DNA from 2 places in the Diaphorobacter sp. MNS-0 genome. Region 2 is predicted to be linked to the other one. Evidence: riboswitches for the same ligand, from Rfam matches in the RefSeq annotation. Region 2 holds a riboswitch; the other holds the start of a gene.
What was found. A riboswitch is a leader RNA that binds a small molecule or an ion and turns the genes downstream of it on or off. The one in region 2 is predicted to bind thiamine pyrophosphate.

Region 1 (8,418 bases), 1.1 Mb from region 2:
CGGCGGACGTGGCGCGCGTGGTGGAGACGGCCAAGGCCATCAACATCTCCAGCGACCAGCGGCTGCTGCTGGTGGAGCCGCAGGAATTCGTGATCGACGGGCAGGATGTCAAAGAGCCCATCGGCATGAGCGGCATCCGCCTGGAGGCCAAGATCCACATCGTGACCGGTGCGCAGAGCGCGGCCGAGAACATCATCAAGTGCGTGCGCCGCTGCGGCCTGGAAGTGGAGCAGCTGATGCTGAACCCGCTGGCGAGCAGCCAGGCCGTCCTTACCGATGACGAGCGCGAACTGGGCGTGGCCGTGGTGGACATTGGCGCGGGCACCACCGATGTGGCCATCTTCACCGGGGGGGCGATCCGCCACACGGCGGTGATCCCGATCGCGGGCGACCTGATCACCAGCGATATCGCGATGGCGCTGCGCACACCCACCAAGGACGCCGAGGACATCAAGGTGGAGAGCGGCTACGCCAAGCAGTTGCTCGCCGACCCTGAGGCGCAGGTCGAGGTGCCGGGCCTGGGCGACCGCAGCCCGCGCATGCTGTCCAAGCAGGCGCTGGCGGGCGTGATCGAACCGCGCGTGGAGGAGATCTTCTCGCTGGTGCAGCAGGTGATCCGCGAGTCCGGCTATGAGGAGGTGCTGTCCTCGGGCATCGTGATCACGGGCGGCAGCTCCGTCATGCCGGGCATGGTGGAGCTGGGCGAGGACATCTTCCTCAAGCCCGTGCGCCGCGGCATCCCGAAGTACTCCAGCGCGCTGGCCGACATGATTGCCCAGCCGCGCGCCGCCACGGTCATGGGCCTGCTGGAAGAGGCGCGCCTGGCGCGCCTGCGCGGCTTCAAGGTGGCAGCCAAGAGCGGCTCGGTGAAGACCGCGTTCGGCCGGTTCAAGGACTTCATCGTGGGGAACTTCTGACATGACCTTCCCCCCGCTCTGGATGGCACGCGCCAGTCCGCCGCCGCGGCGCCGCGGGCGATGGCGAAGTACCGCGCCTCCGCCCGACGGCAATGACCGTCCCCTAACAAACACCAACCTACGGCAATTGCAAATCACAACCCAAGTTTCAGGAGCACCATCATGACCATCGAAATGATCGAGTCCGAAGAGTTCAACCAGGGCACGCAGATCAAGGTGATCGGTGTCGGCGGGGGCGGCGGCAACGCCGTCGAGCACATGATCTCGCGCAACGTGCAGGGCGTGGAGTTCGTCACGGCCAACACCGACGCGCAGGCGCTCACCCGCAGCACGGCGCATCGCACCATCCAACTGGGCGCAAGCGGCTTGGGCGCGGGCAGCAAGCCCGACAAGGGCCGCGAGGCCGCCGAGGCTGCGCAGGAGGACATCCGGCAGGCCATCCAGGGCTCGCACATGCTGTTCATTACCGCCGGCATGGGCGGCGGCACGGGCACGGGCGCTGCGCCCGTGATCGCGCGCGTGGCCAAGGAGATGGGCATCCTCACGGTGGGCGTGGTCACCAAGCCCTTCGACTGGGAGGGCGGGCGCCGCATGAAGAACGCCGACGATGGGCTGGCCGAGCTCGAAGCCAACGTCGACTCGCTGATCGTCGTGCTCAACGAGAAGCTGCTGGAGGTGCTGGGCGATGACATCACCCAGGAAGAAGCCTTCGCGCACGCCAACGATGTGCTCAAGAACGCGGTCGGCGGTATCGCCGAGATCATCAACGAGTACGGCCAGGTGAACGTGGACTTCGAGGACGTGCGCACCGTGATGGGCGAACCCGGCAAGGCGATGATGGGCACGGCCACGGCCAGCGGCCCGGATCGCGCGCGCATCGCGGCCGAGCAGGCCATCGCCTGCCCGCTGCTCGAAGGCATCGACCTGTCGGGCGCCAAGGGCGTGCTGGTGCTGGTCACCGCAAGCAAGGGCAGCCTCAAGCTGGCCGAATCGCGGCTGGCAATGAACACCATCAACGCCTACGCCTCGCCGGACGCGCATGTGATCTTCGGCGCGGCATACGACGACACGCTGGGTGACGAGATCCGCGTGACCGTGGTGGCCACGGGCCTGTCGCGCCAGAACGCGCGCCGCCAGCCCATGCAGGTGGTGCAGGGCAGCCTGCGCACCGGCACGGACAACGTGGCGTACCAGATGCCGATGGCCGGCGCAGCGGTCGGAGTTTCCGCCGGCATGGTGGGCGGTGCGGCCCAGGCCGACTACGGCAGCATGGCCGTGCCGAGCGTCTGGCGCACCAACCGTTCCGTGGCCACGGCGCGCGTGGATGCGCTGTCTTCGGGCGGCATGGACGAACTGGAGATTCCGGCCTTCCTGCGCAAGCAGGCGGACTGAAGCTCCACCGGCGCCACGACCAAGGTGCCTGAATGAAAAAGCCGCTGGCGTGCCAGCGGCTTTTTCATGTGCGGTCGCGCATCCGCATGACGTGCGCTACACGGCGCGCACTGGCGCCTGTGAGTGCCGCACGGATCGGCGCGCGCCGCGGGGGCTGCAGCACGCGTGGGCGCCGTGGCGGGGCGGGGTCGCTGTACCTCGCCTGCCTGCACGCGGAACAGCGCCACCACGTCCGTCAGCTTCATGGCCTGCTCGCGCAGGCTGGCCGCCGCGGCGGTGGATTCCTCCACCAGCGCGGAGTTCTGCTGCGTCATCTGGTCAAGCTGGTGCATGGCGGTGCTGACCTGGGCAATGCCCTGGCTTTGCTCGGAGGTGGCGGCGCGCACTTCGCCAATGATGTCCGTCACCCGCTGAACGCTGCTGACGATCTCGGTCATGGTGCTGCCGGCGCTGTCCACCAGTGTCGTGCCGGAGCGGACCTTTTCCACCGAATCGTTGATCAACGCCTTGATCTCCTTGGCGGCTTGCGCACTGCGCTGCGCGAGCGTGCGGACCTCTCCGGCCACCACGGCAAAGCCCCGGCCTTGTTCGCCGGCGCGCGCGGCCTCCACGGCAGCGTTGAGCGCCAGGATGTTGGTCTGGAAGGCGGCACCGTCGATCACGCCGATGATGTCACTGATCTTGCCGCTGCTGGCGTTGATGCCTTCCATGGTGCTCACCACCAGGGATACCACGTCCCCGCCGCGTGCCGCCACCTGCGCGGCCGATGCGGCCAATTGGTTGGCGGTCTGGGTGGCGTCGGAGGTCTGGCGCACCGTGCTGGAGAGCTCTTCCATGCTGCTGGCCGTGGCCTGCAGGTTGCTGGCCGTGTCCTCGGTGCGATGGGCCAGGTCGTTGTTGCCCTGCGCGATCTCACTGGCCGCGGTGGCAATGCTGTCTGAGGCGCTGCGCACCTCAACCACGAGGCGGCGCAGCGAGGCCACCATCTGCGACGCCTTGCCATCCTTGCTGCGCTGCAGTGCGTCCGTGATCTGTTTGAGCAGGTCGTTGCCATCGCCGTCCTTGAGCTTGCCGGCCATGTCCTGGCCTTCCCACTCGGGCTTGATGGGATGCATCACGCCGCGGCTGTCCATGGTCCAGATGTAGAAATACTCGGTCTTGCCTTCCGCACCGCCGTAGCGCGACAGGCGCAGGGATTCCTTGGCGGCCTTCTGCGCGTCCTCTACGCTCATCGCGCCCTTGTCGGCCGCTTCCTTGTAAGCGGCGACGATGCTGTGCGCCGTCTGCACGGCGGTGGTCAGGGTTTCCTTGCGGGCGTCGATGATGAGCTTGCGCTCCTGCAGCAACGACAGGGTCGACATCACGATCAGCGCGAGCAGCGCCGTTCCCAGCATGGCAAGAATCTTCATCTTGAGGCTGAGCTTGGTCATGGGGGGCTTTCTCCGAAATTCGCCAAAATGGCGAGTTTTGTAAACATTTATTAACATAATTACCGCATTTGTTCCAATTTTGTTCGGCGACGCGCTCGTTGTCCGTATGTCAGCGCTTCTGCAGATCGACGCGCAGCGCAGGCGGCAGAACGTTTCGCTGCTATCAACGTCATAGAAAAGGGGTACTGCCGGCCCGTGTGTGGCGGACTAAAATCGGCGGATGCTTCAGCAACGCACCATCAAGACCCTGACCCGCGCCGTGGGCGTAGGCCTGCACGGCGGCCAGCGGGTCGAGTTGACGTTGCGCCCGGCACAGCCGGACACGGGGATCGTGTTCCGCCGCGTGGATCTGCCGGAGCCGGTGGACATTCCCATTACCGCCACGGCCGTCGTGGATACGCGCATGGCCTCGACCATTGGCGCTGGTGGTGCGAAGGTGCATACCGTGGAGCACCTCATGTCGGCCTGCGCAGGGCTGGGGCTGGACAACCTCTACATCGACATCACGGCGGAGGAGGTGCCGATCCTCGACGGATCGTCCGCTTCCTTCGTGTTCCTGCTGCAAAGCGCGGGGGTGGAGTTGCAGAACGCGCCCAAGCGCTTCATACGGGTCAAGCGCCCCGTGGAAGTGCGTGAAGGCACGGGCCAGCAGCTCAAGTGGGCGCGGCTGGAGCCCTACCATGGCTTCAAGCTGCGCTTCGACATCGACTTCGCCCACCCCGCCGTGGACTCCACCGGGCAGAGCGCGGAGTTCGATCTGGGCGAAGGCAACTACGCGCGCGACATTGCGCGCGCCCGCACCTTCGGCTTCACGAAGGACGTGGAGATGCTGCGCTCCAGCGGCCTGGCGCTGGGTGGCGGGCTGGACAACGCCATCGTCATGGACGACTACAAGGTGCTCAACGCCGATGGCCTGCGCTACGACGCCGAGTTCGCCCGCCACAAGATCCTCGATGCCATGGGTGACCTGTACCTCGTCGGCAAGCCGCTGCTGGCGGCCTATAGCGCCTTCCGCTCGGGCCACGCCATGAACAACCTGCTGTTGCGCGAACTGCTGGCCCACGAGGATGCGTGGGAGATCGTGACCTTCGAGAATGAGCGCCAGGCGCCCGCAGGTTTCACACAGCCGGTGCGTGCCTGGTAACGGACGGGGGACGCGTGCATGTTGATCTTCCGATGGGCTGTCCTTCTGCTGCTGCTGGCTGCCGGCGTGTCGTTTGCCTTTTTTGCCGCTACGGGACAGCAGCGCTACAAGCGTTTTGGACTGGTCATCGTCAAATGGACCGTGATCGCGGCGTCCATGTTCTTCCTGGTGCTGATCCTCGAGCGTCTGCTGTAAGGCACCTTGCTGGCGGTCAAGTCGCCTATACTCGGCCCCGCTCCGGGGTGCACGTAACGGCGTGCTGAGATGGCGGACCTGACCGCCGGAACCGCGAACTTGATCTGGTTCATGCCAGCGTAAGAAGAGCTGCAGTCGGATAGGGGGAAACGGGTACACCCGCAAGAAGGGTCGTGCTCCGTCCGTCCATCCGATCGATAGCGGAGCAATTCCATCCATCCCGCCGATGAAGGAGCTGCCCGCCATGAATGCCCCCGACAAGTTCGCCAGCCTGCTTGCGCTCACGCGCGAACCCTTTCCCGCTTCCACCAAGTCCTACCTCGCCGGCAGCCAGCCCGGGCTGCGCGTGCCGGTGCGCGACATTCAGCTCACCAACGGCGAAGTGGTGAGCGTGTACGACACGTCCGGCCCCTATACCGATCCTGCCGTGCAGATCGACGTGCGCAAGGGCCTTGCGAGCGTGCGGGGCAAATGGATTGCCGCGCGCGGCGACACCGAGGGCTATGAGGGTCGCGTGCGCAAGGCGCTGGACGACGGCCAGAAGGCCGAGGATGGCGACCGCCTGGCCCAGCTGCGCGCCGAGGCTGCGGCGCTGCAGCGCCAGCCGCTGCGCGCCAGGAGCGGCGCCAACGTCACGCAGATGCACTACGCGAAGAAGGGCATCGTCACTCCCGAGATGGAATACGTGGCCTTGCGCGAGAACGGTCGCCGCGAGTGGATGCAGCAATACATGCAGGACACCGCGCGCGAGCAGCGCCTGGCCGGCAACCCGCTGGGTGCGAGCATCCCGAAAATCATCACGCCCGAGTTCGTGCGCGACGAGGTCGCCCGTGGCCGCGCCATCATTCCCGCCAACATCAACCACCCCGAAGTGGAGCCCATGGCCATCGGGCGCAACTTCAAGGTGAAGATCAACGCCAACATCGGCAACTCCGCCGTCACGTCGAGCATCGAGGAAGAGGTGGAGAAGCTCGTCTGGGCCATCCGCTGGGGCGCCGACAACGTGATGGACCTGTCCACCGGCAAGAACATCCACACCACGCGCGACTGGATCGTGCGCAACTCGCCCGTGCCCATCGGCACGGTGCCTATCTACCAGGCGCTGGAAAAGGTCGGTGGCATTGCCGAGGACCTGACCTGGGAGATCTTCCGCGACACGCTGGTCGAGCAGGCCGAGCAGGGCGTGGACTATTTCACCATCCACGCGGGCGTGCGCCTGGCCTACATCCACCTGACGGCCCAACGCCGCACGGGCATCGTGTCCCGTGGCGGCTCCATCATGGCCAAGTGGTGCATGGCGCACCACCGCGAAAGCTTTTTGTACGAGCACTTCGAGGACATCTGCGACATCATGAAGGCCTACGACGTCAGCTTCAGCCTGGGCGACGGCCTGCGCCCCGGCTGCGCCTCGGATGCCAACGACGAGGCGCAGTTTGCCGAGCTGCACACGCTGGGCGAACTCACGCAGATCGCCTGGAAGCACGACGTGCAGACCATGATCGAAGGCCCCGGCCACGTGCCCATGCACATGATCCAGGCCAACATGACGGAGCAGCTCAAGACCTGCCACGAGGCGCCGTTCTACACCCTGGGCCCGCTGACCATCGATATCGCCCCCGGCTACGACCACATCGCCAGCGCCATCGGTGCCGCCATGATCGGCTGGATGGGCACGGCCATGCTGTGCTACGTGACGCCCAAGGAGCACCTGGGCCTGCCCGACCGCGACGATGTCAAGCAGGGCATCATTGCCTACAAGATCGCGGCCCACGCGGCCGACGTGGCCAAGGGCCACCCGGGCGCCCGCGCGCGTGACGATGCGCTCAGCCAGGCGCGGTTCGACTTCCGCTGGCAGGACCAGTTCAACCTGGGCCTGGACCCCGATACGGCCAAGGAGTACCACGACGAGACCCTGCCCAAGGACAGCGCCAAGGTGGCGCACTTCTGCTCCATGTGCGGGCCGAAGTTCTGCTCGATGAAGATCACGCAGGAAGTGCGCGAATTCGCCCAACAGGGCCTGCAGTCCAAGGCCGAGGAGTTCAACCGCACGGGCGGCGAGCTCTACGTGCCCATCCACCGCGCCGACTGACCCACGCAAAGCCGCCGGCCTGTCATGCCAGGCCGGCTCCAAGTGGCCGTATCAGGCCGCGGCCAGCAGCCGGGTGGGCATGGGCGACGGCAGTGCGTGCGCCAGTTCACCCGGCAGGCGGAAGCGGCTGACCTGCGCCGCCAGCTCATGGGCCTGGCCGCGCAAGCTCTCGGTGGCGGCCGCGGACTCTTCCACGAGGGCCGCGTTCTGCTGGGTCATCTGGTCCAGCCGCGACAGGGCCGAGTGGATGGAGAGGATGTCCTGCTGCTGCGCATGGTGGCTGGAGCGTATGTCGGCCATCGTGCGCGCGGCGTCCTGGATGGCCGCCACCACCTGCTCCATGGTCCGCTCCGCATCAGCGGCCAGGGTGGCGCCGGCATCCACCTGCTGCACGGACGCCTGGATCAGCGCCTTGATCTCGCGCGCGGCCTCGGCCGAGCGGTTCGCCAGGCTGCGCACTTCGCTGGCCACCACCGCGAAACCGCGGCCCTGTTCACCGGCACGTGCGGCTTCCACCGCGGCGTTCAACGCCAAGATGTTGGTCTGGAACGCGATCGAGTCGATCATGCCCGTGATGTCGCCGATCTGGTGCGCGCTGTGGGCCACTTGCTGCATGGTCTGCTCCATGCGCGTCACCACGTTGCTGCCTTCGTGCGCGGTAGCTGCCGCCTGTGCGGCGCGTGCCTCGGCATGCTCGGCGGTCTCGGCCGATTGTTGAACGGCGCGTGTCACATGCTCCAGCGCGGCGGCCGTTTCCTGCAGGCTGGCTGCGGCCTCCTCGGTGCGGGTGGACAGGTGGGCGTTGCCGTTGGCCATCTCGGACGAAGCCGTGTGCAGGCTGTGCACGGAGGTGCTCACCTGTCCGGCCAGGCTGCGCAGCGCGGACTGCATGACCGACAGGGACGTCAGCATGTGCCCGGTTTCGTCCCGGTCGTGGCCCACGATGTCCTGGCGCAGGTCCAGCCCCGCAACACGCTGCGCGGTGTCGCTGGCCAGTGCAATGGGCCGCGTGATGCTGCGCACCAGCCACAGCGCGAGCAGGGTGCCCAGCACCAGGGACAGGCTGCCGAACGCCAGCAGCGACCAGCGCGCCTGCTGGCTCCAGCCGCCCACGGCCAGGGCGGCCGTGTCGATGGACTGGCGCTGCGACTGCGTGAGCGCATCCAGCGACCCCAGCAATGCCTGAGACGCGGGCAGGAAGCGCTCGCCATACACCTGCTGAATGCGTGACGTGAGGCCGAAGTCGCGTGC
Region 2 (8,418 bases):
GTTCAATGTACGCGTGCCTCCATTTGCACAGTTCCAGCAACTGGGCCGGAGCCTGGAAGACCACCCCGAGGCGCTGGCACGGGTCGAGGCGGCATGGTCCTCGCCCGAGGTCCTGGCCGTGCTGGAGGGCCTCTTATTTCACCGGGGACAGACGCAGGGCGAGGGGCCCTTCGACCTGGCGGCGCTGGACGATCTGCTGCTGCTGCTGTCCATCGCCCAGACCACACCCGCACATTTGCGCGGTGCGCCGCCGCCCCGCGCGCGCACCACCCCGCGTGCCACGCCAGCGCTCCACCCGATGGGCGCGCAGGATGGGTCGGGCCGGTCGTTGGACTCGATGGCGGCCGGCCTGGCGCTGCTGCCGGTGGATGACGGCTCGCCAGCATCCACTTGCGTCGCCGCGGTGGACGTGGTCGTGTCCGGGCCGCCTCACATCACCCTCAGCGATCTGCCGCCCGTGCCCGTCACCCCGGCGCCCGCGCAAGGGCAGGCCGTGGGTTTTGGCATGGAAAACGACAAGCTGGAGTTGCGCTTCGAACTGGAGCAGTCGCAAAAGAACCGCTTCTGAAGCGCGAACGCCCCCCGTGCGCGGACGGGGCTATCGCCTGCCGGCGTCGATGGCCCGCATGAGCTGCGCCGCAGCGGCTTCCGGCTGATCGGCCGCCACCACGGCGCGCACCACGGCAATCGACCCCACTCCGGTGGCCAGCACTTGCGGGAACTGGGCCAGGCCAATGCCGCCGATGGCAACCAGCGGATAGCCGCGCATCAGCCGGGCATAGCCCGCCAGCCGCGCCACGCCCTGGGGCACTGTGGCCATTTTCTTGAGCGTGGTGGGGAACACCGCGCCCATGGCGATGTAGCTGGGGCTGGCCGCGTCGGCGCGCACCATCTCGGCGTAGCCATGCGTGCTTACGCCCAGGCGCACCCCGGACCCGCGCAGCGTGCGCAGCTCTTCGGGGCTCAGCGCATCCAGATCCTCCTGGCCCAGGTGCACGCCATAGGCCCCGGCCGCGATGGCCTGGCGCCAATGGTCGTTGATGAACAGCAGCGAAGCGGTGCCTTGCACGGCCTGCACTGCGGCGCGTACCTCGCGCGTGATGGCCGCAGGGTCGTCACTTTTGAAGCGCAGCTGCACCGTCGGCACGCCGGCCTGCGCCATGCGGCCCACCCATTGGGCATCGGGCAATACGGCGTAGAGACCCAGGTTCTGCGGGCAGGCTGCAAAGGGGTGCGCATGGGGGCGCGGCTGCAGTCCGAAGTCTGCCGGCTCGTCGGGCCACTGCGCCGGGTCGAAGCGGCCGGTGCGCCGCGTCTGCGCAGCCCAGGCGCGGGCCAGGCAGTCTGCGTCATGGGCGATGAAACCCAGGGCGCTGCAGGCCGCAAGGGCTGCGCGGTACACGGGGTCTTCCACGGTTGTCGCCGGCATCGGCTGCGGCGGGAAGTCCGCAAACGCCGACGCATGGTGCTGGCGGATGGCTTGCTCCATGGCGGCTGCGGAAGGCAATGGCGCGGCGGCTTGCGGCATGCTCAGTCCTGCGCGTGGTGCCAGAACGGCGTGCCCAGCACGGGCGTGCTGGGTTGCGCCGCCTCCTGCGGTGTCATCGCGCCGGCCATGCGGGCGGCGCGGCCTGCGGCCACGGCATCGGCAAAGGCGCCGGCCATTTGCACGGGGTCGGTCGCCAGGGCCACGGCCGTGTTGAGCAGTACGCCGTCGTAACCCCATTCCATCACCTGGCAGGCGTGGGACGGCAGGCCGAGGCCGGCGTCCACAAGCAGCGGCACGTCCAGGCGCTCGCGCAGCAGTTGCAGGCCATAGGGATTCACCGGGCCGCGGCCCGTGCCGATGGGCGCCGCCCACGGCATGACGGCCTGGCAGCCCACGTCCACCAGGCGCTGGCACAGCACCAGGTCTTCAGTGCAGTAGGGCAGCACGTAGAAGCCTTCGCGGACCAGTTGCTCGGCTGCCTGCACCAGGTTCAGCGTATCGGGCTGCAGCGTGTAGTCGTCGCCGATCAGCTCCAGCTTGATCCAGGGGGTGTCGAAGACTTCACGCGCCATATGGGCGGTGGTGATGGCTTCCTGCAGGCTATGGCAGCCGGCGGTGTTGGGCAGCACCGGCACCTGCAGGCGCTTGAGCAGTTCCCAGAAGCTGCTGCCGGATTCGGCCGGGTTGCTGCCCTGGCGGCGCAGCGATGCGGTGAGCATCGCGGGCCGCGCGCGCTGCACGGCGGCCTCCAGCACGGCGGGAGACGGGTAGCGCGCGGTGCCCAGCAGCAGGCGGCTCTGGAACGCCTGGCCGTAGAGCACCAGCGTGTCGGGGGAGGATGTAGGACTGTTCATGAGCAATGGTTTCAACCGCCGGTGACCGGCGCAATGATTTCGATCTGGTCGCCGGACTGCAGGGCGTGCGAGGCATAGCGGGCACTGGGCACGAACTGCAGGTTCACGGCCACGGCAAACGGGGGCTGGGGGGCCAGGTGGGCCACGGCGTCGGCGACGGTAGCGCCATCGGGCAGTTGCACGGCGTTTTGGTTGATGAATACGTTCATGTGTGCAGCGCAGCTTCGCGGTCGAGCTGCAGCGAGAGGTCGAATCCAGGGGCGAGCTCGGATTGTCCCGTGTTCAGCACCTGCATGACCACATCGAGCATGGCCGGTGCGATCATGAAGCCGTGGCGGTACAGACCGTTGACCTCCAGCACGCGATCCTGAACTACGCGCACGGCGGGCAGGTTGTCGGGCAGGGTGGGGCGGCAGTGGGTGGAGATCTCCAGGATACGCGCCTCGGCAAAGCCCGGGTGCACGGCGTAGGCGGCGCTCAGCAGCTCCAGCGTGGAGCGCACGCTGGCGGGCGACATGTCGTCGGATTCGATCTCGGTAGCGCCGATGACGAACAGGTGGTTCTCCTTCGGTGCGATGTAGATCGGGTAGCGGGGATGCACGATGCGCGTGGGGCGCTGCAGCGTCACGTCGGGCGCGTGCAGGCGTACCACCTCGCCGCGCAGCCCGCGCAGTTGCGGCCATTGCGCACGCGCGCCCAGGCCCCGGCAGTCCAGCACCCAGTCGGGCTGGCCGGCCTGGCCGGGAGTGAAGTCGGCCGGCTGGCGCGCGCTGCCCCAATGCGTGACCACGCCCAACTGGTCCATGGTGGCGGCCAGCGCGGCCAGGGCCTGGCGGTTGTCCAATTGGCCCTCGCCGGGCAGGTACAGGCCCTGGTGGAAGCGCTGTGCGGCCGTGGGCTCCAGTGCAGCCACGCCAGCGCTGTCCAGCGCCTGCATGCGCGGCAGCCCGGGCACCAGGCCTTGGGTCTGCTCGAACTTCAGGCGCATGCGCGCGGCTTCGGGTGCGTCCTGGCGGTGCCACAGGATCAGCGTGCCGTCATGTTGGAAGTACACCGGTGCGGCCAGCGGTGCCAGCAGCTCGGGCCAGCGCGCCAGCGAGTGCACGCCCATGCGCACCACGCCGGGCTCGGCCACGATGGATTCGGCCAGGGGGGCCACCATGGCGGCGGCCACGTAGGCTGCGGCGCCTTCGGCGGCACGGGTGCCGGCCTCGTGCACCTCAACGGCGTGGCCCTGGCGGGCGAGTTCGACGGCCAGCAGGCGGCCCATGAGGCCCGCGCCCAGGATGGTGACGCGGGAGGAGGAGCGAAGGGTGGGGAAAGTGTGCATCGTGTCCGTGATGAAAGGCCAGGCCAAACAACCAAAGGACAAAACGGGAGCGCGCGGCGCGCCGATGCTGTTGAAACTCCCCACGCCAGCATGACCTGGATCGGGTGCTTAGGGTATTTCTCAGTCGCCTGCCGCTTTCGTCAACACGTTCTTAGTGCGGCGGGGACACCCCTGTTTCGTCCGTGGCCGGCATTACAGCACAGGGGTGGTGCCCCTGTTGTTGACGTGGCGCAGGCTCTGGCGTTGCCGCGGCTGCGTTGAATGCGCTGCGGCTTGGCCGATAATTTTTGCCATGAACCAAGAGACACAGACGCCCGGCGGTGGCCGGCGCTATGCGCGCGTGTTGACCATCGCGGGCTCGGACAGCGGCGGCGGCGCGGGCATTCAGGCCGACCTGAAGACCTTCAGCGCCCTGGGCTGCTACGGCATGACCGCGATCACCGCCATCACCGCGCAGAACACGCGCGGCGTGACGGGCATCCACGGCATTCCGCCCGAGATGCTGCGCGCACAGATCGACGCCGTGGTCGAGGACATCGGCGTGGACGCGGTGAAGATCGGCATGCTGCATTCGCCCGAGGTGGTGCAGGTGGTGGCCGACGCGATTCTTCGCCATGGCTTGCCCAACGTGGTGCTGGACCCGGTGATGGTCGCCACCAGCGGCGACCGGCTGATTGCCGAGGAAACCGTGGGAACGCTGGTGCGCGCGCTGTTCCCGCTGGCCGCCGTGGTCACCCCCAACCTGGACGAGGCCGGCTGGCTGCTGGGCCGCGCCATTGCCGACGAAAGCGCGCTGGACGCGGCCGCCACCGACCTGCTGGCGCTGGGCGCGCGCGCGGTGCTGCTCAAGGGCGGGCATCTGCCGGGCGACCGGGTGGTGGATGTGCTGGCCCTGCCTGGCGACGAGCGCCACCGCCTGGAAGCTGCGCGCATCGTCACGCACAACGGCCACGGCACGGGCTGCACCTTGTCGTCGGCGATCGCTGCGCACCTCGCATTGGGCCAGCCGCTGGCGCAGGCGGTGCGGTTGGCTCGCCAGTACATTCTGGGCGCGATCGCTGCCGGGGCCGATGTGCGCACCGGCCACGGCCACGGGCCGCTCAACCATGGCTATGCGCCGGTGGCGCAGCGTGTGATCGAGTAACGGGCGGCTGAGGGAGCGCCGGGCACCGCGCGCGCCACAGGCCCACACCGCCGCGGCACCCGAAATATCACCAGCCCCAGGTCAGGCGCCGGGCCACCCAGCCCTTTTGCCCGTCTTCGCGCTGCACCCGGGCCCAGCTACCCGACTGGCCCAGGCTGCGCACCACCTCATGCTGCTGCAGCTTGCCCACGGTCTTGTGCTGCTGGCCGGGGCCGGCGCGCAGGTTGGCGACGCGTGCCGTCACCACGCGGTGCGGCGCCTTGCTGGTCAGCGGCGCGTACACCCAGCCGAGCGGCTCCTCGAAATCCCGCACTTGGAGCCAACGGCCCTTGCGCTGCTGCACCTGCAGCGGATAGCCCCGGCCCAGCTCCCACAGCGTCGCCGAGCGGGTGCTGGGTTTCTCGCGCACGTTGACCGCATTGCCCTTGATGCTGACGAACTCGCGCGCCTGCACGCCGGCGGGCATGAGCAGGGGCAGGGCCAGCGCGGCGGCGGCCAGGGCTTTGGATAGGATGCGATGCGGCAGGGGCAGTGCGAAGGGCACGGGGTGATCTCCTTGGAGTTGGAACTGAGGGATGACAACCCCCAGGTGGAGGGCCGCCCGCGTGCGAAGTTCCGGCCGTTTCAGGCGCGAACCGATGGCCGAAACGTCAATTGCTATGAAAAATAGAGCTAGCAGCGCACTCTACAAGCCATTCTTAGACATTTTTCTATTTGGAAACAAGGCGGAACGCGCGCTGCAAGCTCCTGCTTCAATAGCGCCCGGCGCATTGCCGCAGGGCGCGCCGCGCCGTCGCCGCAGGTCAGCGGGCCGGGGCGACGCCCAGCCGGACTTGCAGCCGTTCGCTGCTGGTGGTGTATTCCAGGGGCAGCTTGTGGCCCGCCTGCCGTTCGGCCTCGGCGAAGGCGGCGAGGGTGGCTTCGTGGAAGCCGCACAGGATCAGCTTGCGCTTGCCGGGGTAGGTGTTGATGTCGCCGACGGCGTAGATGCCGGGGACGCTGGTGGCGAAAGTGGCCGTGTCCACGGTCAGCTGCTTGCGGTCCATCGCCAGGCCCCAGTCGGCGATGGGCCCTAGGCGCGGAGAGATGCCCAGGTAGGCCAGCAACAGGTCCAGCGGCTGGCGCTGTGGCTCGCCTTGCGGGTCCAGCAGGGCCAGCGCCTGCAGGGTGCCGTCGGGCGCGGTCTCCACGCCCGTGATCTGGCCGATCACGACCTGGATGCGGCCCGCCTCGCGCAGTGCCTGCAGTTGCGCCAGCAGCGCGGGCGCGGCCTGGAAGGCATCGCGCCGGTGCAGCAGCAGCACCTGCGCGGCAGCGTCCACGCAGTCCAGCGCCGCCTGCACGGCCGCCTCGTCGCCGCCATGTACCACCACGCGCTTGCCGGTCGCGGCACGGGTAGCCGTAGCGGCGTCAGGGTGGTAGAGCAACTGGCCGGGGGCCAGCGCCTCCACCCCCTCGGCCTTGATGGCGCGCGGCACGAAGGCGCCCACGCCCGCGGCGATGAAGACGCTGCGCGCCAGCAGCGCGGTGCCGGCGGTGGTGGTGAGCAGAATACGTCCGTCGGCCTGCGCGGCCAGCGTGTGGACCTGCTGGCCCAAGTGCAGCGTGGGGGAGAAAGGGGCGATCTGCCGCTGCAGCAGTTCCACGAGCCCCTGGCCCGTGCACACAGGGATGCCGGGAATGTCGTAGATGGGTTTGTCGGGATACAGCTCGGCGCACTGGCCGCCCACATGGGGCAGCGCATCAACCAGGTGCGCCGCGATGCCCTGCAGCCCGAGCTGGAAGACCTGGAAGAGCCCCACCGGCCCGGCGCCGATCACCACGGCGTCCGCGGCCTGGGGCGTCGGGCTGCTGGGGGATGGGTGCATGCGGGCGTGGCGGGAGCGCGGGAGTCAGCGCTCCAGCAGGTCCAGCTTGCCGGGCTTGCCGTTCCAGTCGTCAGCGTCGGGCAGCGGTGCCTTGCGCTTGGTGATGCTCTTGAACTTGGGCGTCAGCTCGGCGTTGATCTTGATGAAGGCCAGCTGGTCGCTGGGCAGGTCTTCCTCGGCAAAGATGGCGTTGGCCGGGCATTCGGGGATGCACACGGCGCAGTCGATGCACTCGTCGGGGTCGATCACGAGGAAGTTGGGACCTTCGCGGAAGCAGTCCACGGGGCACACATCCACGCAATCGGTGTATTTGCACTTGATGCAGTTTTCGGTGACGACGTGAGTCATGAGTAGTTGTGTTCTGGTATGGGGTTAGCCCGCGATTTTAGGCCGACCGCCGCCTCAGCAGGCCAGCCAACCATGCCTGAGGCGCGGAAACCTTAACGTTGATCAAGCTTTTGGGGCCGGTGCGTTCACCAGCACGGCGCCCGCCGTCTTGTGGCTGGCGGTGTCGACCAGGATGAGCGAACCGAGCACGCGGCTGCGCGCGAACGGCGCCGCGGGCAGGGGTTCCTGCAGCAGCAGCTCCACATGGCCGATGGCATTGGGCTCCAGCTGGGTGGCGTCTTCCTCGGCCAGGGTGTTGATGTCCAGGCGGTGGACCACGCGGCGCACCTTGACCTTGACCCAGCGGTGGCCGTGCAGCGCCCAGTACACGCGGCCCGCCACCAGCGGCTCGTCGTCCATCCACGCGACGGTGGCGGTGATCTCGCGCTGGCCGGGCCATGCGGGCACGGCGGCGGGGGTGTCGAAGTCGTCCTCGGCAGCGGCAGCGGGTGCGGGCGCAGCCACGATCCAGTCGCCGCGCGAGACGTCCACCTCGCGGTCGAGGGTGATGCCCGCGCTCTGGCCCGCGGCCACGCCGGTGGCGCGGCGCGCATGGTCCAGCACCTGCGCCACCTGCGCCAGCTGTCCGCTGGGGAAGATGGCGACCTGCGCACCCGGCTGCACGCGGCCCGAGCCCACCCGGCCCCAGAACACGCGGCGCCCCTGCGAAGTGTCGGACGAGGAAGAAAATTTCTCCACCCACTGCACCGGGAAGGCCAGGGGCAGGCCGGCGTCGGGCGGGGTGTTGGGCAGCCGCTCCAGGATCTGCAGCAGGCTCGGGCCCGCGTAGTCGCACCAGCCGGGCTTGGCCTCTACCACGTTCCAGCCCTTGAGCGCCGACACCGGCACCACGCCCGCCACCGCGATGCCCGCGTGCCGGGCGAACTGCTCCAGCGCGGCACGGATGTGACGGTAGGCGAGCTGTGGGTCGGCCACGGCGTCGAGCTTGTTCACGGCAAACACCAGCGAATGCACGCGCAGCAGGTGCACCAGCAGGCTGTGGCGGCGCGTTTGCGGCAGCAGCGTGAGTTGCGGGTTCTGCCAGTCGAGCTTGGTGGCGTCCACCAGCACTACGGCGGCGTCGGCCTGGGAGGCGGCGGTGACCATGTTGCGCGTGTACTGCTCGTGGCCGGGCGCGTCGCCGATGATGAACTTGCGCGCCTCGGTGGCGAAGTAGCGGTAGGCCACGTCGATGGTGATGCCCTGCTCGCGCTCGGCACTGAGGCCGTCGGTCAGCAGCGCCAGGTCGGTCTCTCCGCCGCGCTGCACCCCGGCCAGGTGGTCCTGCAGCACGGCGCGGCTGTCCACCAGCAGGCGGCCGATCAGCGTGCTCTTGCCATCGTCCA

Region 1: linked by a shared signal. The riboswitch ahead of thiC (phosphomethylpyrimidine synthase ThiC) and the one ahead of K2L43_RS10735 (FAD-dependent oxidoreductase) in region 2 are both predicted to bind thiamine pyrophosphate.

What each region holds. Positions count from the first base shown of each region.
Region 1 is NZ_CP080761.1:3,358,911-3,367,328, reverse strand. It holds gene ftsA (cell division protein FtsA) at 1-917, shown strand, start outside; gene ftsZ (cell division protein FtsZ) at 1,080-2,309, shown strand; partial or broken gene K2L43_RS16000 (methyl-accepting chemotaxis protein) at 2,381-3,739, opposite strand; gene lpxC (UDP-3-O-acyl-N-acetylglucosamine deacetylase) at 3,960-4,883, shown strand; gene K2L43_RS15990 (hypothetical protein) at 4,902-5,078, shown strand; TPP riboswitch at 5,112-5,221, shown strand; gene thiC (phosphomethylpyrimidine synthase ThiC) at 5,323-7,167, shown strand; gene K2L43_RS15980 (methyl-accepting chemotaxis protein) at 7,219-8,418, opposite strand, start outside.
Region 2 is NZ_CP080761.1:2,253,436-2,261,853, reverse strand. It holds gene K2L43_RS10755 (hypothetical protein) at 1-568, shown strand, start outside; gene K2L43_RS10750 (thiamine phosphate synthase) at 599-1,528, opposite strand; gene K2L43_RS10745 (thiazole synthase) at 1,531-2,343, opposite strand; gene thiS (sulfur carrier protein ThiS) at 2,355-2,552, opposite strand; gene K2L43_RS10735 (FAD-dependent oxidoreductase) at 2,549-3,673, opposite strand; TPP riboswitch at 3,734-3,856, opposite strand; gene thiD (bifunctional hydroxymethylpyrimidine kinase/phosphomethylpyrimidine kinase) at 3,966-4,817, shown strand; gene K2L43_RS10725 (SH3 domain-containing protein) at 4,885-5,283, opposite strand; gene K2L43_RS10720 (NAD(P)/FAD-dependent oxidoreductase) at 5,621-6,685, opposite strand; gene fdxA (ferredoxin FdxA) at 6,710-7,033, opposite strand; gene K2L43_RS10710 (sulfate adenylyltransferase subunit 1) at 7,136-8,418, opposite strand, start outside.